Regions from separate parts of the Megasphaera vaginalis (ex Bordigoni et al. 2020) genome, predicted to be linked through region 4. Evidence: riboswitches for the same ligand, from Rfam matches in the RefSeq annotation. Region 4 holds a riboswitch; each other region holds the start of a gene.
What was found. Region 4 has a riboswitch for S-adenosylmethionine ahead of C0977_RS10075 (MetQ/NlpA family ABC transporter substrate-binding protein). Riboswitches for the same ligand answer to the same signal wherever they lie in the genome.
Positions count from the first base shown of each region.

Region 1: it holds a riboswitch for S-adenosylmethionine, as region 4 does, so the genes downstream of both, metK (methionine adenosyltransferase) here and C0977_RS10075 (MetQ/NlpA family ABC transporter substrate-binding protein) in region 4, are expected to answer to the same signal.
Region 2: it holds a riboswitch for S-adenosylmethionine, as region 4 does, so the genes downstream of both, C0977_RS07365 (MetQ/NlpA family ABC transporter substrate-binding protein) here and C0977_RS10075 (MetQ/NlpA family ABC transporter substrate-binding protein) in region 4, are expected to answer to the same signal.
Region 3: it holds a riboswitch for S-adenosylmethionine, as region 4 does, so the genes downstream of both, C0977_RS06700 (branched-chain amino acid transport system II carrier protein) here and C0977_RS10075 (MetQ/NlpA family ABC transporter substrate-binding protein) in region 4, are expected to answer to the same signal.

Region 1 is NZ_OEQB01000001.1:38,592-46,494, reverse strand. It holds gene gltS (sodium/glutamate symporter) at 1-578, shown strand, start outside; gene C0977_RS00215 (Rqc2 family fibronectin-binding protein) at 645-2,366, opposite strand; gene C0977_RS00210 (YicC/YloC family endoribonuclease) at 2,585-3,460, shown strand; gene remA (extracellular matrix/biofilm regulator RemA) at 3,472-3,759, shown strand; gene gmk (guanylate kinase) at 3,759-4,388, shown strand; gene rpoZ (DNA-directed RNA polymerase subunit omega) at 4,390-4,599, shown strand; gene coaBC (bifunctional phosphopantothenoylcysteine decarboxylase/phosphopantothenate--cysteine ligase CoaBC) at 4,614-5,831, shown strand; SAM riboswitch class I at 6,007-6,109, shown strand; gene metK (methionine adenosyltransferase) at 6,160-7,350, shown strand; gene priA (replication restart helicase PriA) at 7,416-7,903, shown strand, end outside.
Region 2 is NZ_OEQB01000005.1:47,095-54,997, forward strand. It holds gene C0977_RS07350 (4Fe-4S dicluster domain-containing protein) at 1-165, shown strand, start outside; gene C0977_RS07355 (DUF445 family protein) at 365-1,633, shown strand; gene C0977_RS07360 (DUF445 domain-containing protein) at 1,635-2,921, shown strand; SAM riboswitch class I at 3,034-3,132, shown strand; gene C0977_RS07365 (MetQ/NlpA family ABC transporter substrate-binding protein) at 3,246-4,064, shown strand; gene C0977_RS07370 (PhzF family phenazine biosynthesis protein) at 4,274-5,047, opposite strand; gene C0977_RS07375 (Na+/H+ antiporter NhaC family protein) at 5,196-6,614, opposite strand; gene megL (methionine gamma-lyase) at 6,985-7,903, opposite strand, start outside.
Region 3 is NZ_OEQB01000004.1:185,868-193,770, forward strand. It holds gene phnD (phosphate/phosphite/phosphonate ABC transporter substrate-binding protein) at 1-179, opposite strand, end outside; gene C0977_RS06680 (MFS transporter) at 360-1,712, opposite strand; gene C0977_RS06685 (LysR family transcriptional regulator) at 1,869-2,777, opposite strand; gene C0977_RS06690 (DNA polymerase IV) at 2,922-4,103, shown strand; gene C0977_RS06695 (hypothetical protein) at 4,134-4,421, shown strand; SAM riboswitch class I at 4,877-4,979, shown strand; partial or broken gene C0977_RS06700 (branched-chain amino acid transport system II carrier protein) at 5,053-6,286, shown strand; gene C0977_RS06705 (Mrp/NBP35 family ATP-binding protein) at 6,304-7,140, opposite strand; gene C0977_RS06710 (DUF134 domain-containing protein) at 7,133-7,498, opposite strand; gene C0977_RS06715 (hypothetical protein) at 7,642-7,903, shown strand, end outside.
Region 4 is NZ_OEQB01000009.1:12,469-20,371, forward strand. It holds gene tyrS (tyrosine--tRNA ligase) at 1-753, opposite strand, end outside; gene C0977_RS10050 (GDSL-type esterase/lipase family protein) at 883-1,497, opposite strand; gene C0977_RS10055 (tryptophan transporter) at 1,557-3,026, opposite strand; gene C0977_RS10060 (energy-coupling factor transporter transmembrane component T) at 3,039-3,725, opposite strand; gene C0977_RS10065 (energy-coupling factor ABC transporter ATP-binding protein) at 3,722-4,540, opposite strand; gene rhaD (rhamnulose-1-phosphate aldolase) at 4,992-5,843, opposite strand; SAM riboswitch class I at 5,983-6,077, shown strand; gene C0977_RS10075 (MetQ/NlpA family ABC transporter substrate-binding protein) at 6,158-6,991, shown strand; gene metF (methylenetetrahydrofolate reductase [NAD(P)H]) at 7,092-7,903, shown strand, end outside.

The DNA.
Region 1 (7,903 bases), on a different contig from region 4:
GAAAGGGGCAGACGATCAATAATTTCCGCTTCATGAATGCCTTGGCGCATCTGCTGTTGGCCATGGGGATCGGGACGCTGGTAAGTAAATTTTTCGTCAGCATCGGTCTGATCTTTCCCGGGTATATCGGCTCCATGCTCGTTGCCGCCGTAATCCGCAATGTGGCCGATATGACGCATATCTACAAGGTATATCAGCGAGAAAGCGAAGTTCTGGGAAATTTGGGATTGACCATTTTTTTTTCCTGCGCTCTGATGAGTTTGAAGCTTTGGCAACTTACGGATTTGGCCGTTCCCCTCGTGGTCATGCTCCTCAGTCAGGCCGTGTTTATCGCTTTCTTCGCGTACTTCGCCGTTTTCCGTTTCATGGGCGGCGATTACGAAGCTGCCGTCATGTCGTCAGGCGTCTGCGGCTTCGGGCTGGGAGCTACGCCGAATGCCATTGCCAACATGTCGACGATGACCGAAGGATTCGGTCCGGCGCCGACTGCTTTCTTCGTTATTCCTCTGGTCGGGGCGTTGATCATCGATTTTGTCAATTCTATGATCATTACGCTCTTAATGAATATTTTTGTCTGATCTTCAATGGCATAAAAAGCCGCGCAATCAGGATATATTTCCTTGAGCGCGGCTTTTTTTCGTTAGTTATGTATCGACAGGCCAGTTTTTCGGTTCTACGACGTATGTCGTTTGATTTTCAAAGATCACGTAGCCCGGCGCGGCGTGTGCCGGTTTTTTGACATGACGTACCAACGTGCTGTCCACTTCGACTTTGGTGTCGTGGCGGCTTTGGCTGTAATAAGCGGCGAGCTGCGCCGCTTTTTCCAACTGCGCATTTGTCGGCTCGCCTTTATGACAGGCAAGGATGACATGAGAGCCGGCCTGCCCCTTGACATGGAACCAGCGATCATAAGGATGCGCTTTTTTTGTCGTCAGGAAATCATTTTGTCTGTTGTTGCCGCCGATCCAGATTTCCATGCCGTCTGCAGAAACGGTACGGATTTTTTGGGCAAATTCTTTTTTTAGTTTTTCCTTTGCATTGGTGCGAAGCAGATTCATTTGCTGCATTTCCGCCCTGATGTCGGCTAATTCGTCTTTGGTTACGGCCGTTTCCAAAGAATATTCGAGGGAACGGAAATAATCCAGTTGTCGTTGATTGTCCCGCTGCAGTTCCGTTGATTTCTGTTTACGGTTGCGCAGCTTTGTGTACCGCTTGTAATAATGATTGGCGTTATCTGTCATGGAAAGCGCAGCATTCAGGGGGATCGTGACCGCTTCCTGTGTTTCCGACAACAGATTGATAAGGGTCACATTGTCTTCATGAGCGTGTTTCTCGTAAGCGTAGATCATCAGGAGATCGCCGTACAATTTGTACGTATCCATTTTAGCCGTTTCTTTCAGTTCCTGAAAAATACGTTTGATTTTTTTTTCTTGTTTTTCGATTATTTTGGCTACTTTTTTGCGCAGCCGTTCCTGCTCGCCGCTGAGGCTGCCGTGTTCGGCCTGATACTCGCTCAGATAGGTCTGGATCGAAGCGTAATGGCGGACCGGCTTGGCGGCGAACGATTGCAGCGGCAACGGGAAGAGCACCTCTTTTTTGCCGTCAGTGTAGACGTAAGCGCCTCTGACATCACGGAGTTCTTGTCCCAAGGCGGCGATATGTCGGCACCAGCAGGTTAGTTCTGTTGCTGTCAGTGACTTGACGGAAGCGTCCTTGGCTATGCCGGAGAGGAGAGACAGCTCATTCAGGACGACCGTGCTCATGCCGTTAAAACGGCGGAGCATCCACGTACCGAGCGTTTCGTCCGCAGCAGTGCTGCGCAGCATCTCCGCAATCTCTTGCGCCGTAAATTCGAAAGGATTCATGCGCATGAAGTTCGGCGGGAACCCGTACGGCTCTTTCGGCGAAATCGTGCGCAGGGCCTGTTTGTCTTTTCTCGTCTTAATCAGCGCTTCAAGGATGATGCCGTCTTCCGTAAAGATGACGTTGCTGTATTTTCCCATCAGTTCGATGTGAATCTTCCGCGTCGCCAATTTTCCCGAAACGTCGAGGACGTCAACGGCAATTTCGATAAGGCGATCCAAGTGGAGTTGCCTGATCGAAGCGATACGGCCGTTTTCATAATATTTACGGAGGAACATGCAGAGGCCCGTCGGTACATCCGGTGTCGGCGGCATGACAGGAGACACGTACAAGCGGGGCGAATCGTCGAGGGTGATGACCAGGTGGTGCAAGCCGCTGTCGTTGAAGATACGAAAATAAAGCCCCCTGCCGTTTAGCTGGTAGATTTTGGAAATTTGGCCGCCATGAAGGATGGCCGTCAATTCGGTGGTAATGGAATGTAAGGTAATACCGTCAAGATTCATGTTTTTTCTCCTTTATACTACCGTTTATTATAGGAGATTTATGCGAATTAGTAAATCTTCGGTAAAGGGAATGGAAACGATTTCAAACGGGAAAAGGGAATTTTTTCGGAGAAACTGCGTTTCCTGTTGACAGCTTGCGGCCTCTGTATTACGCTAAGAAAACAAGCGCCTGATGAAGAACAGAGAAAGGGCCGGGAGGAGGAATCGGCGTGAACAGCATGACCGGATTCGGCGGCGGCAGCCATAGTGACGGCTCCATCGAAGTGGCAATAGAGCTGCGCTCCGTCAATCAACGTTTTTTGGAATTAAATATTCGTATGCCCCATTCGTATTTGCGTCTTGAAGAGGGGTTGCGCAGAAAGATTAAGGAACACTTACACCGCGGCAAGGTCGACGTTTTCGTAACGGTTAGGGAAATTGCGCCGCAGGCGCCGGAAATTACGGTCGATCTGGCAGCGCTGCGGGCCTGTAAGGAAGCGCTGGAACGGGCCAGAGAAGAGTGCTTTGACGGCGGTTCGACATCGCTTGCCGAGGTCGCGTCGCTGACAAAAGATTGGTTTACGGAGACACCGCCGCGGATCGACGCCGAAGTCTGTCGTCCCGTATTCGAAACGGCGCTGCAAGAGGCGCTGACGAGTCTTATGACGATGCGGCGCCGTGAAGGAGAAACGATACAACGCGACCTGACGGCGCGTGCGGCTTCTTTGCAGGAGATCATTGAAAAAATCGCCGCCAGGCGTCCGGTGATTATGGCGGCTTACGAAGAGCGGCTGCGCAAGCGGATTGAAAAGATGCTGGAACAGGCCGGCAGCAGTGCCGACGAGGGGCGGATTCTGCAGGAAATTGCCGTTTACGCCGATAAATCGGATTTTACCGAAGAAGTTGTACGATTTCGCAGCCATGTGTTACAATTAGAACGACTTTTAAGCGACGGCAATGACGTAGGCCGCTCTCTTGATTTTCTGATGCAGGAAATGAACCGCGAAACGAACACGATCGGTTCCAAAGCTGGCGATCTGGAGGTTACGGAATACGTGTTGCAGCTGAAAAACGAGTTGGAAAAGATTCGCGAACAGATTCAAAATATCGAATAATGGAGACGGCTATGAATTTCAATCTTTTAAATATCGGCTTCGGCAATATGGTCATGGCGCATAAGGTGGTGGCCGTTATCAGCCCCGAATCGGCGCCGATCAAGCGATTGGTGCAGGAAGCGCGGGAGCACAATACGCTGATTGACGCGACCTTTGGCAGAAAGACGCGGGCAGTGCTGATTATGGATCACGGTCAGGTTATTCTTTCGGCAATTCAGGCAGAAACGATATCCCATCGCATTTTGCATGTCGGCGAAGACGTGAGCGACATGTGTCCGGATGAAGGAGACGAAGGATAATGGCGGCGAAAGACAAGGGACTTCTCATCGTCGTTTCCGGCCCGTCAGGCGCCGGGAAAGGCACGATCTGTGACGCCATGCGCCGTGACTTTCCGGAGATCGGCTATTCCATATCCATGACGACACGGCCGCCTCGGCCCGGCGAAATCGACGGCGTCAATTACCGTTTTACGGACAACGCTCATTTTGAAGCGCTCTTGGCAGCCGACGCTTTTTTGGAGTATGCCAAGGTCTATGACCATTATTACGGGACGCCGAAAGATTTCGTTTTCCGCCGGCTGGACGAAGGAAGGCATGTCATGCTGGAAATCGACATTCAAGGCGCTATGCAGGTCCAGGAGAAATACCCGGAAGCCGTGCTGATCTTCATCCTGCCGCCCAGTCTGGCCGTACTGGAGCAGCGGCTCCGCGACCGGCGCACCGACAGTGATGAAGTCATCTGCAAACGCTTGGCCAAAGCGCGCGGTGAACTGGACTGGATAAGACGGTATGATTATGTTATCATAAATGATGATCTGCAGCGGGCCGTCTGCCAGGCCGATGCCATATTGACTGCGGAATGCCGGAAGACGTCGCGCAATGACAATACCATTACGGCAGTCTTGAAACAGTATAAAAGGGGAGAATAATATGCTTATTAAACCGACATTGGAATCGTTAATGACGAAAGTGGACAGCAAATACACCTTGGTAACGTTGGCGGCCAAACGAGCCCGCGAATTGACGGACGGCGACGACCCTTTGGTTGATGTCGATACGAACAAAGTCGTTTCCGTCGCCATGGAAGAAATTGACGAAGGAAAAATTAAATATGAAGTGCCTAAGGTCGGAATTAAATAAAAAGGGGAATTCTCATGTTGCTCGCTAACAAGAAGATCGTACTTGTCATCAGCGGCGGTATCGCCGCGTTCAAAGCGGCCGCCTTGGCCAGTCTCCTCGGCAAGGAAGGGGCTGTCGTGAAATGCGTGATGACGCAGCATGCGACAGCGTTCATCACGCCGCTGACGCTGCGTGAAATTACGGGAAATCCCGTTGCCGTCGATATGTTCGGCGATACCTTTGAGTTCAATATTGAGCACATTGCCCTGGCTCGCTGGGCCGATGCGTTTGTCGTAGTTCCGGCGACGGCCAATATTATCGGCAAAATCGCCAATGGCATTGCCGACGATCTGGCAACAACGACGCTGATGGCTACAAAAGCGCCGGTTATGATCGCGCCGGCGATGAACAGCAATATGTATCTCAATCCCGTCGTTCAGGGGAATTTGCAGAAGCTGAAGGCCTTGGGATATGTCATCGCCGAGCCGGACAGCGGCCGTTTGGCTTGCGGCATTGACGGCGTCGGTCGGCTGCCCGATCCCGACATACTTGTCGAATATATCGAAAAGACTACCTGCAGTTCGGCGCTGCTGCGCGGCAAAAAAGTGCTGGTCACGGCCGGCGGTACGCGGGAACGGATCGATCCGGTCCGCTATATCGGCAATCGTTCCAGCGGCCGCATGGGATTTGCCGTTGCCAAAGCGGCCATGCTGGCCGGCGCCGATGTGACTCTCGTCGCGGCTCCGTCAGCTTTGCCGGCGCCGTTAGGCGTGCATCGCATCGATGTCGGCACGACACTGGAAATGCAGGCCGCTTGCGAGGAGATTTACGATTCCGTCGATCTGGTCGTCAAGGCAGCGGCAGTTGCCGATTATCGCGTTGCCAGGCCGGCGGAAAATAAAATTAAGAAATCGTCGGAAACGTTGACTGTGGAACTGGCTAAGAATCCTGATATTCTGTATGGGTTGGGACAGAAAAAAACGCATCAGGTACTGATCGGTTTTGCCGCTGAAACGACCAATGTCATCGAATACGGTATGGGTAAGTTGAAGAAAAAGAACCTCGACATGCTTGTTGCCAATGATGTCAGCGTCGCCGGCGCCGGGTTTCAGGGGACGACGAATATAGCGACCTTTTTGTTCCCTGACGGGCGCAGCGAGGCGATGGAAATGATGAGCAAGTTTGAATTAGCGCAAAAGATCATCAGCGCCGGCGCCGCTTTGGTCGCTGCGAAAGAAAGCGCTGAGGCGTAAAATAAAAACGTGGAGGCGAGGATACTTTAGGCAAGCCGCAAAGTGTCCTTGTCTGTGTCGTTTGACGAGACTGGAAGGCATGATTTTCATGCGCTTGCGATATAGGAAAACGACGGCGATCTATTGCTTTTTTTTCGTCCTTATTCTATAATACTAAGTACCGTAAATTACATATGTTCCATCAAGAGTCGGCAGAGGGATTGGCCCGATGACGCCGCAGCAACCTTCACTATTGAAAAGGTGCTAATTCCAACAGTGCTTTCACTGGAAGATGGGTAACAAGAACCCCTCTTTTGCAGAGGGGAATTTTTTTACAGGAGGAATGGTAATGGTAAAAAATCGTGAATTTTTCACATCCGAATCCGTAACAGAAGGACATCCCGACAAAATAGCTGACCAGATTTCCGACAGCATTCTGGATGCCATTTTGGCAAAAGATAAACATGCCCGCGTAGCCTGCGAAACGCTGATTACCACAGGAATGGTGCATGTCGTAGGAGAAATTTCCACCAATTGTTATGTCGATATTCCCCATATTGTCCGTGAGACGATACGCGGCATCGGCTACACCCGTGCCAAGTACGGTTTTGACTGCGATACCTGCGGTATCCTTGTCTCTTTGGACGAACAATCTCAGGATATTGCCATGGGCGTTGACGAGGCCCTTGAAGCCAAGGCCGGCAACGGCGAACAATTCGACGCCATCGGCGCCGGCGACCAGGGCATGATGTTCGGTTATGCGACCAATGAAACGGACGAGTACATGCCGCTGCCGATCTCACTTGCTCATCGTTTGGCTCGTCGCCTGGCAAAAATCCGCAAGGAAGACGTGCTGACCTATCTCCGTCCTGACGGCAAAACGCAGGTCACCGTCGAATATGAAGACGGCAAACCCGTACACATCGACACGATCGTCATCTCGACGCAACACAGTCCGGAAGTGACGCGGGAACAGATAGAAAAAGATCTGATCGAAAATGTCATCAAACCGGAAATTCCCGATGGACTGTTCGATGAAAAGACAAAGCTCTTTATCAATCCGACGGGCCGTTTCGTCATCGGCGGTCCGCAAGGTGATTCCGGGCTGACTGGACGCAAAATTATCGTCGATACCTACGGCGGTATGGCGCGCCACGGCGGCGGCGCCTTTTCCGGCAAGGATCCTACGAAAGTGGACCGTTCCGCTGCTTATGCCGCCCGTTATGTGGCTAAGAACATCGTTGCGGCAGGCCTTGCCGATAAGTGCGAAATCCAGCTCGCTTACGCCATCGGCGTGGCTCATCCCGTCTCGATCCATGTGGAAACGTTCGGTACCGGTCACGTCGACACGGACACGATTGTCGCCTTGATCCGCAAACACTTCGATCTGCGTCCGGCAGGCATCATTGAAATGCTTGATTTGCAGCGTCCGATCTATAAGCAGACGGCCGCTTACGGCCATTTCGGCCGGAACGATCTTCATCTGCCTTGGGAGCAGCTGGATAAAGTGGCTGTACTTCGCAGTGAAGCTGGTTTATAATTATCATATCGTACGGTCAAAGGGAGACGAGAGTCTCCCTTTCTTTGTTACCGGGAGGAATGAAAATGATTGCTGACATTATTATCAACATTACGGCAAAACGATTGCAGCAAACGTTCTCGTACAGCGTGCCGCCGTCGCTGCGGCTCCGTGTAGGGGACCGCGTTCTCGTTCCTTTCGGTTCCCGCCATGAAGAGGGCGTCGTTATCGCTTTGCGGTCAGGTGAAGCGGCTGCGTCTCCGTATGCTTTGAAAAACGTGGCGGCTCTCTTGTCGGAAGAGGCGGGATTTCAAGCGGAAATGATCGATACGGCGTTCTGGATCAGCCAGTACTACGTTTGCAACTTTGCCGACGCCTTGCGCCTTTTTATGGTGGAAAAGCACGGTCTGCGCCAAACCCGCGTTCTTTCTCTTTCGGCAAGGGGGAGCGACGTTGCCGCGTCGGAGCCGGCGTTGGCCTTTGCGGCGGCAGAAGGGGAGCAGGCGGAAAAAAACTTTCGCAGCCGCTTTGGCGACGGCGTCGTCGACAGACTGCTGAAACAGGGCTTGCTGCT
Region 2 (7,903 bases), on a different contig from region 4:
ATGGCCTGTCCCGCAAACTTATATCATTATGACAACGGCGTTCTCGTCTTCAATCATGAAGGCTGCTTGGAGTGCGGTACGTGCCGCGTCATCTCCGGCGGTAAGGGCGTTAAGAGCTGGAAACATCCGAAAGGTTCCATGGGTGTCGAATACCATCAGGGCTAAACGCCATACGGCATGTAAAAACGAATTCAGATATATATCTGAATTCGTTTTTTACGTGTATTTTTATCGTCAGCAACACATTCCCGTCCAGTACGGTTGATCTGATAAGAGGATATGGTATAGTATACATAATCACTTGACCGTACGGCTCTGCTGCAAATCAAAAAACAGGCTCACCACGTAAGGAGGATATATGTCTGTGCCGAATAAAATGTCACCGCCTGCCCGCACGCACGCAGCTACATACATCTTAATAGCAGCCGCCATCATGCTGCTCGCCGCCTTCCCGTTCCGGGACACGTTCTGCGGCGGCTTTTTTACCCATGTTTCATCAGCTGCGCTGATCGGCGGACTGGCAGATTGGTATGCCGTTACCGCTTTATTTCGCCGTCCTTTGGGAATCGCCTTCAAAACGGCAATTATCCCCAACAGCAAGGTCCGCATTGCCGAAATGGCCCGCCACATGGTCGAACATGAAATTCTGACCGTTCCCAACATGTACGCCGTGCTCAAACATCATCCCATTCTAGGCTCTACCTTAGACTACCTGCATACCGGCAAAGGGTTTCAAGCCGCCGAGCGCGTATTCGGACAGATGCTCACTATCTTTCTGTATACGGTGGATATCCAAACGCTGGTGAACGCATTTTCCTCAAAGGGCGGCCAGGCCGTAGAAAAAATAGATTTGGCTCCCATTATGAGCAAAGCCATTAAGATCGGTCTTCGCGGCGAATCTGGCAAAGATTTTCTCGATTTTATGATTCTCTACTTGGAAAAAATTATTCGCAGCGACATGATGGGCCAAGCGATTGGCGAAATTTATGAAGCTTCCTTGCTGCAATATGCGAAACGCAATATCTTTCTAGGCTGGGCGATCAAAACGGCGCTGAAAGTCGAGGTTCTTCGCCCCCCCTACGTAGCTGGAATACTGCAAAAAAAAGGACTTTCTCTGCTGACAGAAGCAAAAGCGGACAACTCCGTGCAGCGTGAACAGGCGCTGCGTTATTTATGGAAAAAGACAGAGCAAATCCAATTCAACGATGATTGGCACAAACGTATTGACAGCTATAAAAACCGCATGTACCAAAGCCTCGTTACGCGTCCCGATACGGGCGAAGCCTGGCAGCGATACATCCGGGATCCGGAAAGACAGCGCCGAATCTGCAATTGGGTAGCTGCCTACGTCATTCGCAAGCTAGAATCATGGCGCGAAAGCCCCGATCGGATTGAGCAGCTGAATCATACGCTGCTCACCTTCCTGTCGCAAGAACTGAAAAAACTGCAGGAATGGTTCGGTAAAACGGCAGAACAGGAAATCCTGAAATATGACGGAACCTACTTGGCGGAGCAATTGGAAAACAGCGTGTGGTATGATCTGCAAGTCATCCGCATCAACGGATCCCTCGTAGGCGCCCTTTTAGGAGCCGTAATTTACCTGATCATGTACGCCGTCAAAGGAGGTGCGTAATATGACCTACCGTCGAAAAGCAAATCTCATTCTCCTCGGCTCATTCATCTGTTTCATCCTTGCCTTCCTGTGGTGGGCTACGCACGATCTTTCCTTGCCGGAACAGCTGCTCCTGTTCGTCATTCAATCAGCCCTCATCGGCAGTATCGCCGACTGGTTCGCCGTCACCGCCTTGTTCGAGAAACCGCTGGGATTTCCCTACCATACGGAACTGCTGTACAGCAATCGGGAACAGATTATCGACAGTATTACTAAAATTATTTCCAAACAGCTGCTGCAGCCCAAGATTTGGCAAGATAAGCTGCGCAACATTTCGTTCATCGATAAATTATCGGTATGGCTGCGCGAACCGGCGGGAAAGGAAAAATTTCGAAATCTGCTTTATGCCGTTTCAATCCGAGCCTACGGTTTTGCTCAAAAAGGAGACACACAACAAGCGATCCTTATTCGTTTACGCAGCTATCTCAAAAAGCAACCGCTCGTCAACTTTTTCCAGGACCGTCTCATTTCCCTGTTGGCTGACCCGAACAGCAACATGTTCACAGATACGCTCAATCTCATCAGAGAACTTATTGCCAGCGACGAATTTGACACGGTGATAAAAGATCTGATCCTGCAATGGCAGGAAGAATCCAAACATTCGACGGTCTCCACGCTGACAATTAACAAAGTACTCGGCATCGTGGACCCGCAAAAAATAGCTCAGGATATCAAAAGCGGCCTGCTCATCTGGCTTGATCATTGGGAACAGGCCGATGCGGCGCAAAAAGAGTGGCTCTGCCGCAAGTTTGAATTGTTTCTCTATTCCATGAGCGGTCAATTGGCCTTCGCCGTCCAGAACTGGCAAGACCAGTTCATCGATTCCCTGCCGCTCGAACAATGGCTCGATGCCACCCAAGGGTCTGTTGAAATCTATTTTACAAGCGGTCAGACAGGACAGGAGGAACTGAAGGATATGTTGGAAACGCAGTTCTTTCGGTACATTGCCTATTGCCGTTCCCATGAATCCGTAAAAAACTGGCTTGATGAACAGATCTGCCGCACCTGTAATATTCTTCTCGAACACGAACACAGTCTCATCGCCATTGCCGTCCGTGACGTCCTGTCAACTTTTGACAAGCGGAAATTTAACGAATTCCTTGAAAACAAACTGGGCGAAGACCTGTCGTGGATCCGCATCAACGGAGCCATTGTGGGCGCATCCATAGGCTTTTGCGTCTTTTCCTTCTTATATTTCCTTTATCAGCCCCTAGTCGTGCCGCTGATCCGTAATTGGGCCTTCACGTAGCCGCAAAGCCACGACTTTCCGTCTTGAAAAACCGTCATATGCGACGAGCTGTCATTTCCTCTTGACAAGATCGCGGCGACGCGTTATCATTACTTTCAACAACTGCATACCGTTTTCATCAAGAGCAGCAGAGGGACTGGCCCTGTGAAGCTGCGGCAACCTCCTTTCGGGGAAAGGTGCTAATTCCAGCGGTTTTACCGACAGATGAAGGAGCATATACACAAGCCGTCATCGTCATGACGGCTTTTCTTTTGTCACTTGAAGACGCTGCTATGCCGGTTGAAATTTATACTCATCATTATAATATACAGGGGGAATTATCAAATGAACGTATCCGTAAAAAAAGTTATCAGTCTCGCCTTAATTGCGGCAACATGTATCTTTGCAGCAGGCTGCGGCAGCTCCGACACTGCCGATACTACAAAAAAAGAAATCAAAGTCGGCGTAACGGCAGGACCGCATGCAGAGGTAATGGAAGAAGTGGCTAAGGAAGCGGCCAAACAGGGCATTACGCTGAAAGTCGTCGAATTTAACGACTATGTCCAGCCGAACAAAGCCCTTGCCGACAAAGACCTCGATATGAACTCCATGCAGCACCAGCCTTACCTTGACAATGTCATCAAGAAACAGGGGCTGAAGTTAACGTCTATCGGCAAATCCATCATCTTGCCGATGGCGGCGTATTCCCATAAATACAAATCCCTTGCCGACGTCACCCCGGGAGCCAAAGTCGCCATTCCGAACGATCCGACAAACGGTGCGCGCGCACTTCTTCTGCTGCAGCAGGCAAAATTGATTACCTTGAAAAACGGCAATTCCGTTGACGCTTCCGTAACCGATATCGTCGAAAATCCGAAGAATTTGCAGTTCGTCGAATTGGATGCCGCTCAGATTTCCCGCTCTCTTGACGATACCGATCTGGCTTGCGTCAATACGAACTACGCGATTCCGGCAGGCCTGAATCCGCAAAAAGACTCGCTCATCGTCGAAGACAAAAACTCGCCTTACGCTAACGTCATCGTCGTTCGTGACGAAGATGCAAACAATGAAACGTACAAAAAGGTCGTCGCCATTTATCAGTCGGAAGCGATTAAAAAGTTTATTGAAGAACACTTCCAAGGCACCATCTTGCCGGCGTTCTAATAAAAAAAACACGCTCTGCAGAGCGTGTTTTTTTATGGCTTAAAGCCCGCTGCTATCGCGCAAGGATCACCGTTATACGCAGGCTGCTCCCAAGAGGTCGACGCCGTCTGTCGGTCCGGTCCGATCTGGCCGCCATCTTTGCGCGCAAAAAAAAGCAGCCACATCACAGGAAAAGGAGGAGCAACAGATGGGCCCCTCCTTTTCCTTACCTATACATGCAGTTCTGCCGTCGAATACAGGCAGGCATATCCGGACAAAGTAACACGGTCGCCGTGTACTTGGCAAAACAGCTCGCCGCCTCGTTGGGAAGCCTGATACGCATGCAACGCCGTCTTCCCCTCACGCGCGGCCCAAATCGGCAAAATATGACAGTGGCCGGAACCGCAGACCGGATCTTCAGGCACTTTGAGCTTCGGCGCAAAGCTGCGGCTGACACAATCATAATCCCGGCCTTTAGCCGTAATATGCAGCAGCAACCCGTCAAGTTCCCGGATCTTCTCCTGATTCGGTTCCGCCTGTCGAACGAAATCTTCATCATCCATGATGCAAACGAGATCCCGCGCCATATACGCGGCCAACGGCCGACGGCCGATCGCCGCCGTCATCGCCGCCGTCACGGCCACAGGCTGCATCGCATACGCCGGAAAATCCATGGAAAACAGTTCCCCTTCACGCCGAACCGTCAAATCGCCGCCCAGCGTATGAAAGTGAAAGACCTGCCGTTCCGGCTCAATAAAATTAGCCAGAACGAACGCCGTTGCCAAGGTTGCATGACCGCAAAGGTCGATTTCTCCTCCCGGCGTAAACCAGCGCAGGCGATAATCATCCCCTTCCGGAACGGTATACGCCGTCTCGGACAAATTATTTTCGATGGCGATCTGCTGCATCAGGCCGTCATCGGGCCAATGATCCAGAACACAGACGACGGCCGGGTTCCCGGTAAAAACGTTTTTTGCAAAAGCGTCCACATGATAGTCTTTCATTTTCCTCTCCTCCTCATACAAATTGCTAAAAACTGTTCCTGTTTTTAGCGTATCACAAAGAAATACGCCATACAATCAAAAGATTGTATGGCGTACAATGTATGGCACACGGACGTGTTGCATCGAAGGGAACACCCTTTCCCGCACGTTATGCCGAAACTTTGCTCTGTGCTTTCCCTTCTTCGAAATTCCAGGGATCTCTCTTGATAAACCCGTCCGAAAAGGGAATGAATACGGATACGACAGCCGAGATGCCCAAGAGATAAATAAACCATGTATACGGCAAGACTTCCAGCGGTGAGACGGTGCCGCCGGCAAAGCCCGTCACGATCAACATTTGCGCCCCATACGGAACCAAGCCTTGGAAAATACTGGAAAAGGTGCTGAGCAAGGCCGCGCTGCGCCGCGGATCGACGTGGAAGGTATAGCAGATCCGCTTGGCAACTTCACCGTTAACAATGATAGCCACCGTATTATTGGCCAAGGCGATGTCCGTAATGGAAACCAGCGCCGAAATGCCGAGTTCAGCTGAAATTTTTCCTTTGATGAATTTCTGTATATTCGTCAACAGATACGCTATGCCCCCGGCTTTGCTGACCATTGCCGCCAAGCCGCCGGTAAACATGGACAAGAGGAAAATATCGTTCATGCTGACAAAGCCTTTATAAATGGCCTGCATAAACGTCAAGAAAGTCAAATCTCCATACGCGATACCGATGAGGCCGGCCAACACCGTCCCCATGACCAGAACCAGAAAAACGTTGACCCCGGCAACGGCCGTCACCAAAACGACGATATACGGAAGCACCTTGATGAGATTAAATTCATGCTCTCCCGTCGTCACAATCGTTTCCGACTGCCCGAAAAAGATCAACAGGATAACGGTAAGGATCGCCGGGACCAGCGTCAGCCAGAAGTTCAGCTTAAATTTATCCTTCATTTCACAGCCCTGCGTCCGCGTCGAAGCGATCGTCGTATCGGAAATGATCGACAAATTATCGCCCAGCATGATGCCGCCCAGAACACAACCCATGATCAGCGGCAGCGATGCGCCCGTCTTGTCGGCAATCCCGATGGCAATAGGACCTACGGCGGCGGCGCTGCCTACCGACGTTCCCGTTGCCGTAGCAATGAATCCGGAAATGATAAAAATACCGGCCGCCAAATATTCCGGCGGAATATACGTCAAGCCGAGATTGACTGTCGAATCAATGCCGCCCATCACCTTGCAAACGGTAGCAAAGCCGCCGGCCAATAAAAAGATCACGCACATAATCAAAATATTGGAATCGCCGCAGCCTTTAACAAAGGTATCGAACTTATCATCAAAAGAACCGCTGATCAAAATAAAGGCTGCCATAACGCCGATGATCGCCGCCAACGGCGCCGGAAACTGGTAAAAAGCCATCGGCACGCCGCTCAGATGAAGAATCATCCCGCTGCCCAGATAAACGGCCACAAAAACGAGAAAAGGAATCAGCGCCTTGCCGCTCGGTTTTACGGTATTTTCTTCCACCACCTTTTTCCCCTTTTCCTCCTCTGTACGAACTTGCTCTTCTGTACTCACAACGATCTCTCCCTTCGATTAAAACACATCTCCTTAACAATACACCGTTAAACAACCATACGCTCTTCCCCTTGACTGCCCCCCGAATCGGTAAAAGAGTTTCGTTCTGTCTTAGCTAAAAAATACGTCAAAAAGATTTAATCCGGCTGTACATCTGCCCCACGAAATATATATGTTAAATTTATCACAATCATATTTATTTGTATAATATATTTTTATTTTAATCATCTATAGAAATTTTCTATATTTTTTTATACCCTGTCTTACTGCAATTATTTTCTTTAAAGCAACACCTCAAAAACAACTGCGCAAAAAAAAGAAGCAGCCAGATCTGCTCTTGCTGCTTCTCGGTGATGAATATGGGTATAGGTTATTTAACGATCAGATCCAACGCCTGCTTCAAATCGGCAATAATATCTTCGGCATCTTCAAGCCCTACGGACAAACGCACCAGGCCTTCGCTGATACCGGCCATTTTGAGTTCTTCACTCGTATACGTCGAGTGCGTCATCGATGCGGCATGTTCGATCAATGTTTCGGCGTCGCCAAGAGATACGGCAAGCTTGCAGACGTGAACGTTGTTCATGACCACGGCGCCTTCTTCTTTACCGCCGTTCAATTCAAAGGAAATCATGCCGCCAGGAAGAGCCATCTGTTTTTTTGCCAGCTCATATTGCGGGAAGCTCTTCAATCCAGGATAGCTGACCGTGGCTACGGCAGGATGGCTTTCGAGGAATTCGGCCACCTTCATCGCGTTGGCGCAATGTTTTTCCATGCGAATCTGCAAGGTCTTCATGCCGCGAGCGATAAGAAAAGCATCGAAAGGACTGAGTACCGTTCCGGTCATATCTTTAATGCCGAAGAGGCGTACTTGGGTGATAAAATCCGTCTTACCGCAAACAAAACCGGCGATAACGTCACCGTGGCCGTTCAGATATTTTGTTGCCGAATGAACGACTACGTCGGCGCCCAATTCTGCCGGCCGCTGGATATACGGCGTGCAGAACGTATTATCGACAATGGCAATACAACCTTCAACAGTGTGCGCGATTTTGCTGATCGCTTCAATATCGACAATTTTCAGCGTCGGATTGGCCGGCGTTTCCATGTAGACGACCTTCGTATTGCTCTTCATCGCTTTTTGCACGGCATCGAGATCGGTCATATCGACAAAGGATACTTCTATGCCGGCGCGAGGCAGCCCGTGATTCATCAAGGCAAAGGTGCAGCCGTAAAGCGTATCACTGGCAACGATGTGGTCACCGGACTGGACAGCCGTCCAAAGAGCC
Region 3 (7,903 bases), on a different contig from region 4:
GACATAACGGAAGCAAAGGCGATGCGCAACGGCTTTGCTTCCGCCGTTTCCGGCGTCGTTGACGCCGCTTCGTCTTGTGTGGCGGAAAAGTCGATGCGCCCTTGCGGCGATGAGCAGCCGGCAAGGAGCAGGCAAAGCACGGTGACTGAAAAAAATACGATGGGCCGCAACAATCTCATAAAACGTTTCCTCCTTAGCCGCACCTGTTTATTACTTCCATCATACCATAAACTATTTCGGCCGTCAGTATCTTGCCGGCCGGCGGAGCCTTGTCCGACAGTCGCCGCGATAATCTGCAACCGCCGGTTCAAGGCAACTAAAAAGAAGGCCATATATATGGCCTTCTTTTTAGTTAACGATTACTCATCGTCTTGCGGCTTAGCATTCCAGACAAGGAGAGCAAGGAGTGTGGAAAGGACGGCAGCGCCGACCCAGAATGCGGTAGCATAGCCGAAATCATATGTTTTTACGCCTTCGACGACGGTAATTGTCATCAGTTTACCGGTAATAAATTCCTGAATGGCCGCGCCGGCATAGCTGAGGAGGCCGATCATGCCCATTGCCGCGCCGGTAACGCGTTTCGGAACGATGTCGACGGCCATCAGACCGCCCATGTAGCAGACCAGGGCGCCCATGGTAAAGCCGTAAAAGGTCATACAGAGCAAATCTGTCGTAAATGACTGGGGAGCCCATACGAAACCGGCGATGGAAGCGGAATAAAGAATCCCGTAGATGAGAGCCGGCGCATTGCGCTTGTGATTAAAGAACTTGTCGGAGATCCAGCCGCAGAGTAACGCGCCGAAGATGCCGGCGACCTGCATGTACGCCATGACTCCGGCGGCGCCCATGATGTCGTAGCCCTTGGCGGACGTCAGGTAGACGACGCCCCAGCTTTCGACGGCGTACCGGGCAATGTATACGCAGAGCGAGGAGAGCCCGAGAATCCAGACGGCAGGGTTTTTGACGACGGCATTCCACTGCATGGCGCCGACGGATTTTTTCTTTTCCGCGTCGACCTGTTCCTGTGATTTTTCACCGTAATACACGGCGCCGTTGGGCAGGCCGATTGTTTCGGGACGGTCGTTCATGCCGAAGTAGATAAAGGCCGTGCCGATCAAGGAGATGACACCAGCGGCGACGAAGCCCATCGACCAGTTGTAGGCGGAAACGATGGCGGCAATAGCGAAGTAGGCAAAGGACGAACCGAGGTTATGGCTGGTAAACCAGACGCCGTACAGTGTACCGCGTTGTTTGTTGCTGAACCATTGATTCAGCGCGACGATCGAAGGGCCGGCGCCGTAAGACTGGAACCAACCGTTGAGGCCCCAAAGAATGGCCAACGGAACGAATGAATTCACGAGTCCCATACCTACCATTGTCAAGGAAGAGATAAAAAGACCGAAAGAAAAGAACCGTTTGTTGTTCATGCGGTCGGCAAGGAAACTGTTCGTGAATTTACCTAAACCGTAGGTAATGAAGAAAATGGAGCCGATTACCCCGACTTCCGTCGGTGTGACGATTCCGGAAGCGAGGAGCGGTTTTTTAATGACCGAATAGCTTTGACGGATAATGTAATAAAAAGCGTAACCGATCGTGATGGAAGCGAAAACACGCCAGCGAATGCTGTCAAACTTTTGCTTGACGACACGTTGGTCGGTTATCGGCTCCGCATCGGGTGACGTCTTGAAGAAACGCCAAATAAAATCTAACATGAAAAATACCACCTTTCGATGTAGTTTATGATATCTTTATTATCGTAAACTTAGGGGAATCGGAAAATCGGAAGATTTCTGATTTTTTTGTAGGAAATTTTCCGACAAAAAAATACCCTCTCCGGCGAGAAGGTATTTCGAGATAAAACGTGGCGCTTACCGACAGCTGCGGCTCGGCCGTTTGTTGAAAAATTCCTTGAAAGACTGAACCCAGGTTCGTGTCGGGTGTGACAAGTAGCCTTTGCTTTTCCAGATCATTGCCAAGGTCCAGGGAATCTGCGGATCTGTCAGCGGAATATGGATGACATCACCGTCGGGAATGCGGCGGCAGATCGTTTCCGGCAATAAGGCGATGCCCAATTTGGTGCGGACCATTTCGACGAGAAAATCCCAGTTGCTGCTCTGGCAGACGATTTTCGGATCGGTCATGAGCTCTTGATAAAAAGAGCGGATAAAGGGATTCAGGCTGAACGTTTTCGGGTAGTAGACGAGCGGTTCCTCCTTGATTTCCTGTAGGGTCAGCTGGTTTTTCTTTGCCAGCTTATGATCTTTCCACAAGACGACTTCCAGACATTCCTTGTTGAAAATAAAGAATTCATACGGCGTTTCCGTCGTGATCGGCAAGGCTACGAAGCCGGCCTGGATGACGCCGTCGTCAATGGCCGAAATGACTTCCTGTGAGCCGACTTCTTTGATTTCCAATTCGATATCGGGATAGGCTGTCGTGAAATAATGAATAAAAGGAGAGATGAAAGAAGAGCCGACCATAGGCGGAATGCCGACGGCAAGCTTGCCGGAATTCAGCAGGCTCGGCGCCTTCAGGTCCTCGTTCAGCTGACTGAACTCCTTGATCAGCGCTTCCGCCTTCGGCAACAGGTAGATTCCCATTTCCGTCAGTTCCACATTTTTTCCGTTTCTGTCAAAAAGGCGGACATTCCAATTTTCCTCCAGCGCCTTGATGCCTTTGCTGATGGAAGGTTGGCTGATGTGCAGCGATTTTGAAGCCTTTGTGAAACTTTTTTTATGGGCAACTTCAATGAAGTATGTCAGTTGGAATAAGTCCATATGCTCGCCTCCTATACGTAATTATCTTACCATACTCGCAACTTTTTTGCAGCGGTTACAGCGTGATAAAAGATGAGAAATCACCTATATTTTACTGGGAAAAACGTTGTATAATAGCAGTAATGGAAAGAGAGGCGCTGCAAAATGCCTAAACGTTGGATTATGCATGTGGATATGGATGCGTTTTATGCTTCTGTAGAGCAGCGCGACAACCCTGCTCTGCGCGGATTACCGGTTATTGTCGGCGGCCTGACGGACCGCGGCGTCGTAGCGACGGCTTCTTATGAGGCCAGAGCCTGCGGCGTTCATTCGGCGCTGAGTATGAAGGTCGCGCGGCAGCGCTGTCCGAACGGCGTATTTCTGCCTGTTCGCATGTCGCACTACCGGCGCATATCGCATCAAATACGCCTTATCTTCTCACAGTATTCGCCGTATATCGAACCCTTGTCGCTAGATGAGGCTTTTTTGGATATTTCGGGAATGGAAGGGCATTATACGGTTGTCACGGATCTCGGCAAGGCAATCAAGGCGGATATTTTGCGGGAAACGGGATTAGTGGCTTCCGTCGGCATCGGGCCCAACAAATTTTTGGCGAAGCTGGCATCGGACTTGGAAAAACCTGACGGACTGGTTCTGATCGGTTACGGTGAAGAGCAGAAACGGCTGGCGCCGTTGCCGGTGCGCAGACTTTGGGGCGTCGGCAAGGTTACGGCCGCTGCGTTGGAACGTGCCGGTTACCGTCACATCGGCGATATCGCCGCCGTCGGCCCGACTGCGCTGGAGCGTACCGTCGGCAAGCAGGCGCGGCGTATTTACGAGTTGGCTTGCGGCATTGACGACCGCCCGCTGTCGGTGCACCGCCGGCCGCAATCTGTCGGCAGCGAGCACACCTATCCGCACGATCTGCAGACGCGCCGTGAAGCGGACGAACAGTTCCGCATCTTGGCGAATGAAGTTTCCTGGCGATTGCGCCGGAATCACCTTATGGGGCGAACGATAACGATCAAGGTCCGGTTTGCGTCGTTTCGGACCGTGACGCGGTCGTTGACGCTGGATACGATGGGGACTTGCGCGGAAGCGCAGTTGTATTTTGCGGCCAAACGGCTTTTTACCAGAGATCTGGCGTTTGAGCCGATACGGCTTTTAGGGCTGACGGTCAGTCAATTGCAGCCGCTGCAAATACAGGGCGATCTTTTTTCTGACGATGCGGAAACACAGGAAAAGGTGACGGCGGCGATCGACAGACTGCAGGAACGGTTCGGCAGACAAGCGATCATGAAGGGGTTTCTTTGGGAATTATCACAAGATAGAGAGACGAGAAAATAAACAGTCAGCAACTGAAGGAGGTTTTTTACGATGGCCATATACAAAATAGCTGCGCATACGGGAACGAATGATAACGGGTATATTCAATACGATGCAGATACACGGACCGTACAGGTTCATCTTTGTAATGACGAGATCAACCGAAAGGTTTACGAGTACCTGACGACCTGCCAGACGCTTCACAACTATGTCGATCTGTCTTTTTTCGAGACGATCAAAGAACGGCCTGTCGCCAGTTGGGAAACGATGCGATTGGCGCTGGCGAAGGTCTGGATGGAACTGGGTGTGCATATTGATTGGAGCCGCAAGGTAGATTGATTTTTTCGTCATATGCCACATGTTATGCACAAATTACACACAATCTTGGCGCCTGTCTGTGTATAGGCTTTAAATGCCCTGTTTTTCGCCGCTTTTTCTCCTTCTTTTCGAGACGAGATACCGCTTAAATTGTGGATAACTCAGATATCTCCAGGCGGAAAGAGCCGTGGCTTATCTCCTGCTATTCGCATATTGGAGAGGATAAGGCGGAATCTTGACGGAAGGCGAAACGGCTGTGTACAGGTGTTGTGATTTTGTGTATAAGTTATCCTGAAAAGGGTAAATTTTGTGTGAAGAATTGTACAAATGGCGTAATTACGCCATTTTTTACAGCTGTTTTGAGCCGGTTGTCCACATTTTGGTCATGGGAAACGGCTGGTGCGAGAACGTGCACGGAAAAGGATAGGCTTGACGGGGGAGCATTTTCGGTATATAGTGAAGAAGTCTCATTACAATATGCATCTAGAGCAGCTGAGGGACTGGCCCGACGACGCTGCGGCAACCTTCCGGAAGGAAAGGTGCCAATTCCAGCGCCACGGCGATGGCGACAGATGACAATAGGGGTTTTGCAGGTGCGTCATCGTTATGATGACGCATTTTTTTGTGCAATCATTCGTTAGGGGGAATCGTCATGATTGAAACGAAAACACTTGCCGGCCGAACGGTGCGGCTACGAGACGTTTTTATTCTCGGATTTGCTTTTTTTGCGACGTACTTCGGCGCCGGCAATCTTATTTTTCCGCCGCAGTTGGGCTTGAGCAGCGGGACCGCTTTTCTTCCGGCACTGCTCGGGCTGTCCTTGTCAGGCATTCTGTTGCCTGTGTTTGCGCTTCTGGTTATTAACCGGTGCGGTGATGTGCGGCGTCTTACGGCACATGTCGGCAAGCACACGTATCATATCTTATTAACGTTGCTGATGATTATCTGTACCTTTGTTTCCATTCCGCGGACTTGCGCGACGGCCGTTCAGCTTGGCGTACAGGGGAATTTTCCCGATCTGCCTTTTACTGCCGGCGTGCTGATTTATTTTGCCGTCGCCTATTTTTTTACCTTTGATGAAGGCAGCGTTTTTGATAAGATGGGCAAATATTTGACTCCGATATTGGCGTTGATCCTCATTGTTGTCGGTGCGGCTGGCATCTTTTTTCCCTTGGGGACGCCGGCAGATCCCGTTGTGGAGAATGCTTTTGTCAATGCTTTCTTGGGCGGATATAATACCGGTGACGTTCTGGTCAGCTTCATCATGGCTTCCTTGTTTATCGGTGCCGTCGAGGCCAAGGGGTATACGACGCGGAAATCGCGCAATGAAGCGATGGTGTTGTGCGGCCTGATTACGGTTATTCTGCTTCTGGTTATTTATGGCAGTCTTCTTTATATGGGGGCCTGTGTCAGCGGAGATTACGAACAGTCCATTGGCCGTGCCGCGTTACTTGTCGCCATTATTCAGCGCGCTGTCGGCGGGAAGGGTGTCGTATCGTTTTTTCGTTATCGTGACGGCGGCGGTATCGGCGGCAACGGCGCTTTTGGGCGTTGACGGCATCGTTACGTATATCGGGTGGATCTACAGCATTTCCTATCCGCCCGTACTGGCATTAATGGTCTTGGGGACGTTTGCCAAGGTCATTCCCAATGACGGCGCGTATAGAGGGGCGACCTATTTGGTCGTTATCTATGCGTTGCTTGAAGCGTTTCCGGGCCTTAGCGGCATGGCAGCCGCTAAGGTCATTGTGGCGGTCACGCCGTTGTCGTCTTACGGCTTTGGCTGGATCACGCCCTTTCTCATCGGCTTTGTCGGCGGCGCTGTGTGGGGACACGTGCGCCGCGAAACGGCAATCGGTCCGGAAAATGAAAAAGCCATCTCATAAGAGATGGCTTTTTTTGCTTATTTACCGAAAATGCCGGTCAAATAAGCGGCTGTGTCTTCCAAATACGTTGCGCCGTATGTTTCGATTTCGCCTTTATCGCAATGGGCTGCGAAATTCGGATCGATCGGCAGTTTGGCGACGTGGGGGATATCGTATTTTGCCGCCGAAGCGTCGGCGCGGCTCGGCCCGAAAATCTCATGACGGCTGTGACAGTCGGGACATTCGAAGTAACTCATATTTTCGATCAGGCCGAGGACGGGGACTTTCATCAACTCCGACATGCGCAATGCCTTTTCCACGATCATGGAAACCAGCTCCTGCGGGGAGGTGACGACGAAAATGCCGTCAATCGGCAGGGACTGGAATACGGTCAAGGGAACATCGCCGGTACCGGGCGGCATATCGACGAACATGTAGTCGATATCACCCCAGAGAACGTCGGTCCAGAACTGCGTAACGGCGCCGGCAATGACGGGGCCGCGCCAGACGACGGGATCGCCCGTATCTTCCAGGAGAACGTTCATAGACATGACTTTGATACCGGTCTTCGTTTCTACGGGATAAATGCCGTTTTCCGCGCCTTTTGCGCGCTTATGGAGGCCGAAGGTGGTCGGAATGGACGGCCCCGTAATATCGGCGTCCAAAATGGCCGTCTTATACCCTTGCCGCTGCATTTGCGTTGCCAGCAGAGAGGTAACTAATGATTTACCGACGCCGCCTTTACCGCTGACTATGGCAATGACATGCTTGACCTGGCTGCCTTCGTGAAGCTTTGCCAATAAATCTTGCGGTTCTTTGCGACTGCTGCAGTTGCTGCTGCAGCTGGAGCAGCTTTGATTACAGTTTTCACTCATTTCTATCGTCTCCTTTTGCTCTCCCAAGGGCGGCACGGCAGCAGAGTGCGCGGCACGTGGCGGCCCGTTGACAGGTTTTGATATTGCCGCCTTCGATCAGGAGGCGTTTTCCATGGATAACGACATCGGCAAGCTTGCGGCGCGCCGTTTCATAGATACCGGTTACGGTTGTGCGGGAAACGGCGATCTGTACAGCGCATTGCGCCTGTGTCAGACCGACGAGATCAATGAGGCGAATAACCTCGTACTCATCGACGGTCATAACGACAGTAGGCCGCATTTTTTTCTCGTCTGCCGGGAGAAATTCATCGACCTGAGGCAAGGCGCAAACCTTGCGGCAACGCGACGGTCTGGCCATGGGAAGACACCTCCTTTCAGAATGCATCGTCTTTATTATAGAAATATAAATGACATATGTCAAATATCCTTAAAAAATAGCCATCACGGCGGCAAAAAGTATGATACAATTTGTATATACCCGCCGAATGAGGAGGTTTTTATATGAAAACATGGCAGATATATGCTGTAACGGCAGCCTTTTGGCTGGCAGTTCCGGGCGGTGCGACGTCCCTTGCCGCCGATACGGCGGTAACCGTCGTCACCGCGCCGTCGGCGACGGCAGCGACACAGCCAAAACGGCAGGGCGCCGTAACGGATCCGGCCGTCAACTTGCCGAAAGTTGACGACTATTATCTTACGAAAGGAACGACATACGCTAAGCTTACGGCGCGCATTGAACAGTTACCGGCAACGCTTACCGGAT
Region 4 (7,903 bases):
TTGATAAAATTCGAAGGGCGACGTCTTTTCCGGATCGAGCCAAATCGCTCCGCCTGCCGTCTTGCCGAATTTCGTGCCGTCCGCTTTCAGCATCAGCGGGATCGTCAAGGCAAAGGCCTTGGCTTCCGGCCCGTGAATGCGGCGGATCATATCGATACCGGCCGTAATATTGCCCCACTGATCGGCGCCGCCGATCTGCAGCTGTACATCATTGGCCGTAAAGAGATGATCAAAGTCGACGGACTGCAAGATCTGATAGGTGAATTCCGTAAAGGAGATACCCGCTTCCAAACGGCTGGCTACGACTTCCTTCGAGAGCATGACATTGACGCTGAAAAGTTTGCCGTAATCGCGCAGAAAACCGAGGAGATCGATTTTCGAGAGCCAGTCGTAGTTATTGACGATAGATATATTGGAATCTTCGCCGAACAGATGAATGAACTGAGCCTTCAATTTTTCGCCGTTTGCTTGAATCTTTTCCAAGCTCTGCAGCTGCCGTTCCGTCTTTCTGCCGCTGGGATCGCCGATCGCCCCTGTCCCGACACCTAAGACGATATACGGATGATGACCGGCCAGCTGAAACCGCTTCAGCATCATAAAAGGAATCAAGTGACCGATATGCATGCTGTCGCCGGTCGGGTCAACACCGCAATACAGTGAAACGCTTTTTTCCTCCGTCAATTGCCGTAACCCTTCTTCGTCGCTCATCTGGTTGACCGCGCCGCGCCAAGCCAATTCATCAATAATATTCATAGGTCAAACGCTCCTTTACAGATCAGTAAACTTTACTTAGTTATTGAACATATTATATATAATACTGTTTCCATCGTCAAACCAGTAAACAGACTGCCGACGGCAGCAGCCGACAGTCATGGCCGCAGATTATTCAACGCAATGGTTAACGCGGTCAGAACGCAGCCGACGTCCCTTTTCTCTTCTTGTGAGGTCGGCAATAACGGGAATGGCGGCCGCCGCAAAGGCTGCATATCCCCGTTGATTGGGATGCACACCATCGGCGTACAATCCCTTGCTGCCTGCTAACACGGCGGCAAAATCAACGATTCCCAAGCCCCGTCTGCCGCCTTCTTCTTTGATCCACCGACCATATGCAGTCAGCGCCGCCTGATGAGCCGCAACGGCTGCCGGCGCTTGCCAGCCGAAGTAAACGCTTTCCGCCAAAGTCAGCGGCGGAATCCCGACGATAAGCGGCAATGCCCTGGCCTGCACCATGTCTATCATGGCCAGCATATGTTTTTCTGTCTCTGTCAAAGCAATATCCTGCAACACATCGTTGGAACCGCCCATCAGAAAAACGGCGCCAGGCAGTTCTGCCAATGCAGCCGGAAGTCGCAGTCGAATATCCTGCGTCGTTTCGCCGCAGACACCGCGGTTGGCGACAGTCAGACCCAAATGCCGTGCAACCAGAGCCGGCCAACTGTCAGCCGGTACTCCGGGATAGCCGTAGGTCAGACTGTCGCCAAGACATAGAAGATCCATTCTTCTCCCTCTCTTTTGCGCAAAAAGGCAGGACTGCCGTACGGCCCCCTGCCCAAAAACTATGCATACTGTTTCAGATCCTGCAGCGCCGCTTCCGTAGAAAGCCAGGTAGACGGCATCCGATAACCGGCCTTTTCCAGATCACGCTGACAGGCAAAGACTTGGGGAATCGCACGTTTATAAACGTCGTGCTCATACATGTACCGCAAGGTCGTTTCCAAATCGCCGTCACAAAGAAGCTTTCCTTCGTGCAGAAGAGCCAATCGATTGGCATACGGCAAAACCGCTTCCAACGTATGCTCGACGACGATGACCGTATGCCCGTACGTTGCGTTCAAATCGTGGATCAGTTCATAGAAAGCATGCGTTCCTTCCGGATCCAACGCCGACGTCGGTTCATCAAAGATGAGTATTTCCGGATTCGTCGCCAACACGCCGGCAATAACGAGACGCTGCCGCTGACCGCCGGAAAGATTCGTCAGCAGGCGCTTGCGATAATCACTGAGTCCCACTTTAGCCAGCGATTCCGTAATAGCCGCTTCGATTTTTTCCGGCGCTTCCCCTTTATTCTCCAGACTGAAGGCAATTTCTTCCTCGACAGTCATGGAAACGAGCTGGCTGTCATAATCGTCGAGCATCGTGCCGACGCTGCCTGCCAATTCGGAAATCGTCGTCTGTGTCGTCGCTTTTCCTTTTACATAGACCATCCCTTTCATGACACCGCCGAAATAGTGCGGTATTGCGCCGGTAAGGGCCATGCAGAGCGAACTTTTGCCGCTGCCGCTCTCCCCGGTAAGGACGAGAAAGTCGCCTTTTTGTACTGTCAGGCTCACGTCCTGCAGCACAGGCTTCTTCCGCTTATTATAAATATACGTCAAATGTTCAACAGACAGCAAGGCATCCGAAGCGGGCTGCAAGTCATACTCGCTGTGATCGGACGTGACCGTCCGCTCTTCAAGAGAATCCAAATAACCGCGGGAAACGAACAGCCGCAACGCCGGAAAGTACATAAGCGGCGTGACGACAGCATTTAGAAGACCGATAACAGCCACTAGCGGAAGCATCCCCGTGAGATATACGACAGTCGGCAGGTTCATGACGAATTTCAGTATTGTGACAAAAGCGCCGCCGCTGAGACAGGTGGCAATGAACCCGGTCAGCACAGGCAAACAGGAATGGCCCTTAAATTTAATGAACGAAAAATTTTTGACAACAACGGCACAAGCCACCGCCCCTATCGGTTCACTGATCAGATTGCCGTAAGGAAATCCCGATTTCGAGGTCAGGACATTGACGAGCGCGGCAACAAGGCCGATGCCGACGGCCTGTTTGTATGACGGCTTGGTCAGACAAATGGCAACGCAATACGTTGCGATCGTCCAGTTCGGCGTAATGCCGGCCACACTGGGAGATACGAGATGAAGGATCGTGCCGATGGCCAGCATCAAAGTCGTGATCGTGATCCAGCGAAATTGCCCTCCCTGCCGGTGATGAAATTCCAAAGCAGCAATATTCTCTACCTTTTTCACTGTGCTTCCCCCTTACGCCATAAGGCCGTTGATGCGGCTGTATACCAATATAATGCTGATGACGATCATGCCAAGAATCAACAACCGGTCGGTTCCCTTCGGCTTGACATTGGCCACAAAGCTGTGTTCACTGCTGCCAAACGCCCGCAGTTCCAAACTGAGCGCCATCGTTTCCGACCGCCCCAGCGATTTCAGCATGAGCGGCTGAATGACGGACATATAGTTTTTCAACTTTTTAAAAATATTCCCCTTGGTAGATAAGCCGCGACAGGCCTGCGCCTCCTGCACCGCCTTGCTTTCGGCAATGAAATCGGGCACGAAACGCAGCGCGGCCGTAAACATAAAAGCATATTCATAGGGGATTCTGATCTGCTTGACCAGCGCCGCCGTCAAATCCTGCAAGCGCGTCGTTGTCAACAAGATAATAAAGACGACGGTCATCGCCAGCATGCGCAGCCCCGTAACGTACGCGGAGGTAACGGAACCGCCGCCAAGAAGCTGCACGAGACCGAGAAACACGGCAAAGATACAAAGACTGAACAATGCTTTGCCATTACGGCCGAAAGTACCGCAGCTCGCCAATATCGCCACTTCAACGAGCACCAGAATGACCAGCGGCAGCGGCTGATACAGGACTAAAGCCCAGAATGAAAATGCCAGCGTCCCCGTTAATTTCGTCAAAGGCACCAATTTTTTCAACATGCTTTTTCCCCTCCCAATCGCTTCAGCAACGCATCCTTAAAGGCATCCATCGTCGCACAGTAGGGCATGCCCGGCAGGGCCAGCGAAAGCGTTACCGCTTCCGGCCTGGCCAGGCCCAAATCATACAGATCGTCACGCCGCGTAAACAATTCTTCCGGCGTACCGTCAAAGACCTTGGTTTTCCTGCCGATAACCAGGACGCGGTGACAGTATGCCGCCAATATGTCCATATCATGCGTGATCAGGAGGATCGTAATCCCCTGCCGGTTTAATGCCGTCAACAACTGCATGAGCCGGTCCTTGTCGGCGCTGTCCTGCCCGCTCGTCGGTTCATCAAGGATAATATAGTTCGTTTTCATGGCGAGCGCCGACGCAATGGCTACCCGCTGCTTTTCACCGCGATTCAGATTCGGCGGATACGACTCGGCCAGAGTCGTCAGATTTGTTGCCGCCAGAGCGGCGGCAACCGCCTCCCGCACCGCCTCACCCCGCAACCCCAGCTGCTGAGGCCCGTAAGCTACTTCGGCGGCTACGGTAGCGCGAAACATTTGCCGCTCCGGCCGTTGGAAGACATACCCCATGTAACGGCTGCGCTGCGCCGCATCGGCAGCCGTAATATCTTTGCCGTCCAAGCAGATCTTTCCTGTTGTCGGCTTTTCCAGTCCCATGAGAAGACGCGTTACCGTTGTCTTACCGCAGCCGTTCCGCCCTCCGAGTCCGATGAACTCCCCGGTACCGATTTGCAGATCAATATGCTCCAACACGGTTGCCGTATTGTCATAGGAAAAACTTACATCTCTCATTTCCAACATCGCGTTTTTCTCCCCTTTTGCATACAAAAAAAAACCTTTCGTCCCTCAAAAAAGGGACGAAAGGTTGTCATTCCGCGGTGCCACCCCAATTGGCATGTTCCATGCCCGGCTCACTTGTACGGCCTAAGCGATACAAGGTTCTTTGATAGCGATGGAACTACACCGGCGCACCCTACTGGAAACATCGTTCAGGCCGCATCTCCCGAATCCATTCTACCCGCCGGTCCGTGCTGAACTTCCACTGCCATCAGCTCGCTGTAACTGCCCCACTCGGATATACTCGTTTCGTTCATCGATCTGGTATTTATGTTTGGACAGTATTATATACTGCACACTCTGTTCTTGTCAAGCAACGGACGGGCATCTTTTTGTACGGCAAAACATGCCTGCAAATGCCGTCGGCACACCATCATAGTTGTTCCGCGCAAAAACGGCGGAAAAGGCACGGCCCTTACGTCTTCCCTTTTGACGTCTCTTCCCCTAGCCGCAATGCGCCTTCGTGTAGAACCAGGCCGAAGGCCGCCGCCAGATCCGACAAGTTCTGATTCGTCATCGCCTGCCGTTTGCCGCCCATAGCGCGGATTTTCACACAAATGGACGCCGCTTTTTCCAGCGAATCCATTAATCCGAAAGCGTCATCAAAATCGTCACCGCAAACGAAGGTGCCGTGATGCGCCCAGATGACAGCCCGATATCGCTCCATTTTCGCCAACGTCGCCGTCGCCACCGCTTCGCTGCCGGGCACCATCCAAGGTACGATACCGATACCTTCGGGAAAAACGAGGGGATTTTCAATATCCGCTTCCCACAGTTCCCTCGTAATGGCGGCATCGTCAATGGGAACGACGAACGTCAAGGCGATCAGATTTGCCGGATGCGCATGGTAAACAATGCGGTTGCGACTTGCATCCCGTCTCTTCTTCAACGCCTGTGTCCGAAGGTGCGTCGGCAGCTCACTGGTCACGTTACCGCCCTTTTCCAGCCCCCAACGGACGGCATAGCTGCCGCCGTCGGCTGCCAGCTCAATAATGCCGAGGCACTCTTCCGGAGCGGCAGCAACCTTGCTCATGTATTTGCCGCTGCCCGTAAGAAGAAAGAAATCGCCGCCCAACACCGGAAGCGGCATCGTCAAAGGCAGCCAGTTCCGTTTCGTACCGAAGCCCGCACGGCAAGCAGCCGCTTCCGCCGCCGTTAAACGATAGCTGAGATTACCGCCGTTTCGTTCATGCCAGCCGCGCTGATTCGCTTCTTCCGCCATATGAATGCAGTCTCTCACAAAGGACTCGTGCAATACTTCCATCATTCGTTCCTCCTCATCATTCATGTCTTTTCAGAATAGCACAGGGATTTCTCCGCGTCTACAATTTTGCCGCAAAAAATCTATCCTCTTTCTTGACAATGATTCCTTTTCCTAGTAGAATGACAAGCGAACAAGTTCATACATTTTATCCAGAGTGGCGGAGGGACTGGCCCTATGAAGCCCGGCAACCGGTAATACGGTGCCAATTCCTGCGGAAGCAATTCCGAGAGATAAAGAAACGGTACCCTCTTTCTTCTTTCGGAAAGAGGCTTTTTTATTGACTTCCGCTATACATTACCAAAGGGGGAATCCGTTAAATGAACCATTTCAAAAAATTATCTTTATTAGCGACGGCAGCACTTCTGTCGTTGGCAGTATTAGCAGGCGGCTGCGGCAGCAGCACACCGGCAGGCGGTACGGAAAGCACGAAGAATACGACGATCACCGTCGGCGCCACACCGGTACCGCACAGCGAAATCCTGAATGAAATCAAACCGCTTCTGGCTAAAGAAGGCATCGATTTGAAAATCGTTGAATTTATGGACTATGTCAAACCGAATCTGGCGTTGGCCGACGGCGAACTCGATGCAACGTTCCATCAGCACGTGCCGTTTATGGATAAATTCAACAGCGAACACGGCACAAAACTCGTCTCAGCCGGAAAAGTCCACGTCGAACCGATGGGCGTGTATTCCCATAAGATCAAGGATCTGAAAGACGTACCGCAAGGCGGCAAGGTGGCCATTCCTAACGACCCGTCCAATGGCGGCCGCGCGCTCCTCATTCTGCAAAGCGCCGGATTGATTACCTTGAAAGACGGCGGCAACATTGCGTCTACAGTGCAAGATATCGTCGGCAACGACAAAAATCTCCAATTCCTTGAACTTGAAGCCGCACAAGTTCCCCGCTCCCTCGACGATGTCGACATTGCCGTTATCAATACGAATTTCGCCATGGAAGCCGGTTTGAATCCGCTGAAAGACGCCCTTTTCCTGGAATCCAAGGATTCGCCGTACGCCAATATTCTGGCAATCCGCGCAGGCGATGAATCGCGGCCGGAAATCCAGAAATTGATCAAAGCGCTCCAGTCTCCGGAAGTGAAAAAATTCATTGAAGACAAATACCAGGGAGCCATTTTACCGAGTTTCTAACGCGCCGCAGAAAGACCGGAATTCTCTTGAAAAATTCCGGTCTTTCTTTCATACTGTACATACAATCAGTCGTTTCAATTCATCATAAAGGAGACAGCCTATGACCGCCAGCCCCTCATTTCCTGACAGAAAAACATTTTCTCTTGAAGTCTTCCCGCCCAAAGCGGCTTCGCCGCTTGAACCGATGATCGCCGTCCTGCGTGAACTGAGCGAATTAAAGCCCGATTTCATCAGCGTCACCTGCGGTGCCAACGGGCAAGGCGGAACGCGAACAGCGGAAGTCGCAGAAAAAATCATAACCGACTGCAAGCTGACCGCCGTCCCCCACCTGACTTGCCTAAACCTGACCGCCGCAGAGGTACTTGCCGTACTCAATGATTATCGCCAACGGCGTATTACCAATCTCCTGGCGCTCCGCGGCGACAGCGTTCCCGGACTTGAACCGGCCGCCGTCTTTCCTCACGCCATTGATCTGATCCGCTTCATCAAAGAACAAACAGGCGATGAATTCAACATTGCCGCCGCCTGCTATCCTGAGGGGCACCTTCAGGCTACCAGCCTTGACGACGACATTCATTATATGAAGGAAAAAGAAGCAGCCGGCGCCGGCAAATTTTTATCTCAACTGTTCTTTGATAATACCATCTTCTACCGCTTTCGCGAGCGAACCGCCGCTGCCGGTATAACCGCGCCGATTGAAGCCGGCATCATGCCGGTTACAAGCAAGAGTCAAATCGAACGGATGATCGCACTTTGCGGCGCATCGCTGCCGCAAAAATTCCGCCGTGCCATCGACGCGTACGGCGACGACCCGACCGCCATGCAGGATATCGGCATCGCCTATGCCATCGACCAAATTGCCGACCTTCTGGCCAACGACGTCGACGGCATCCATGTGTATACGATGAATAA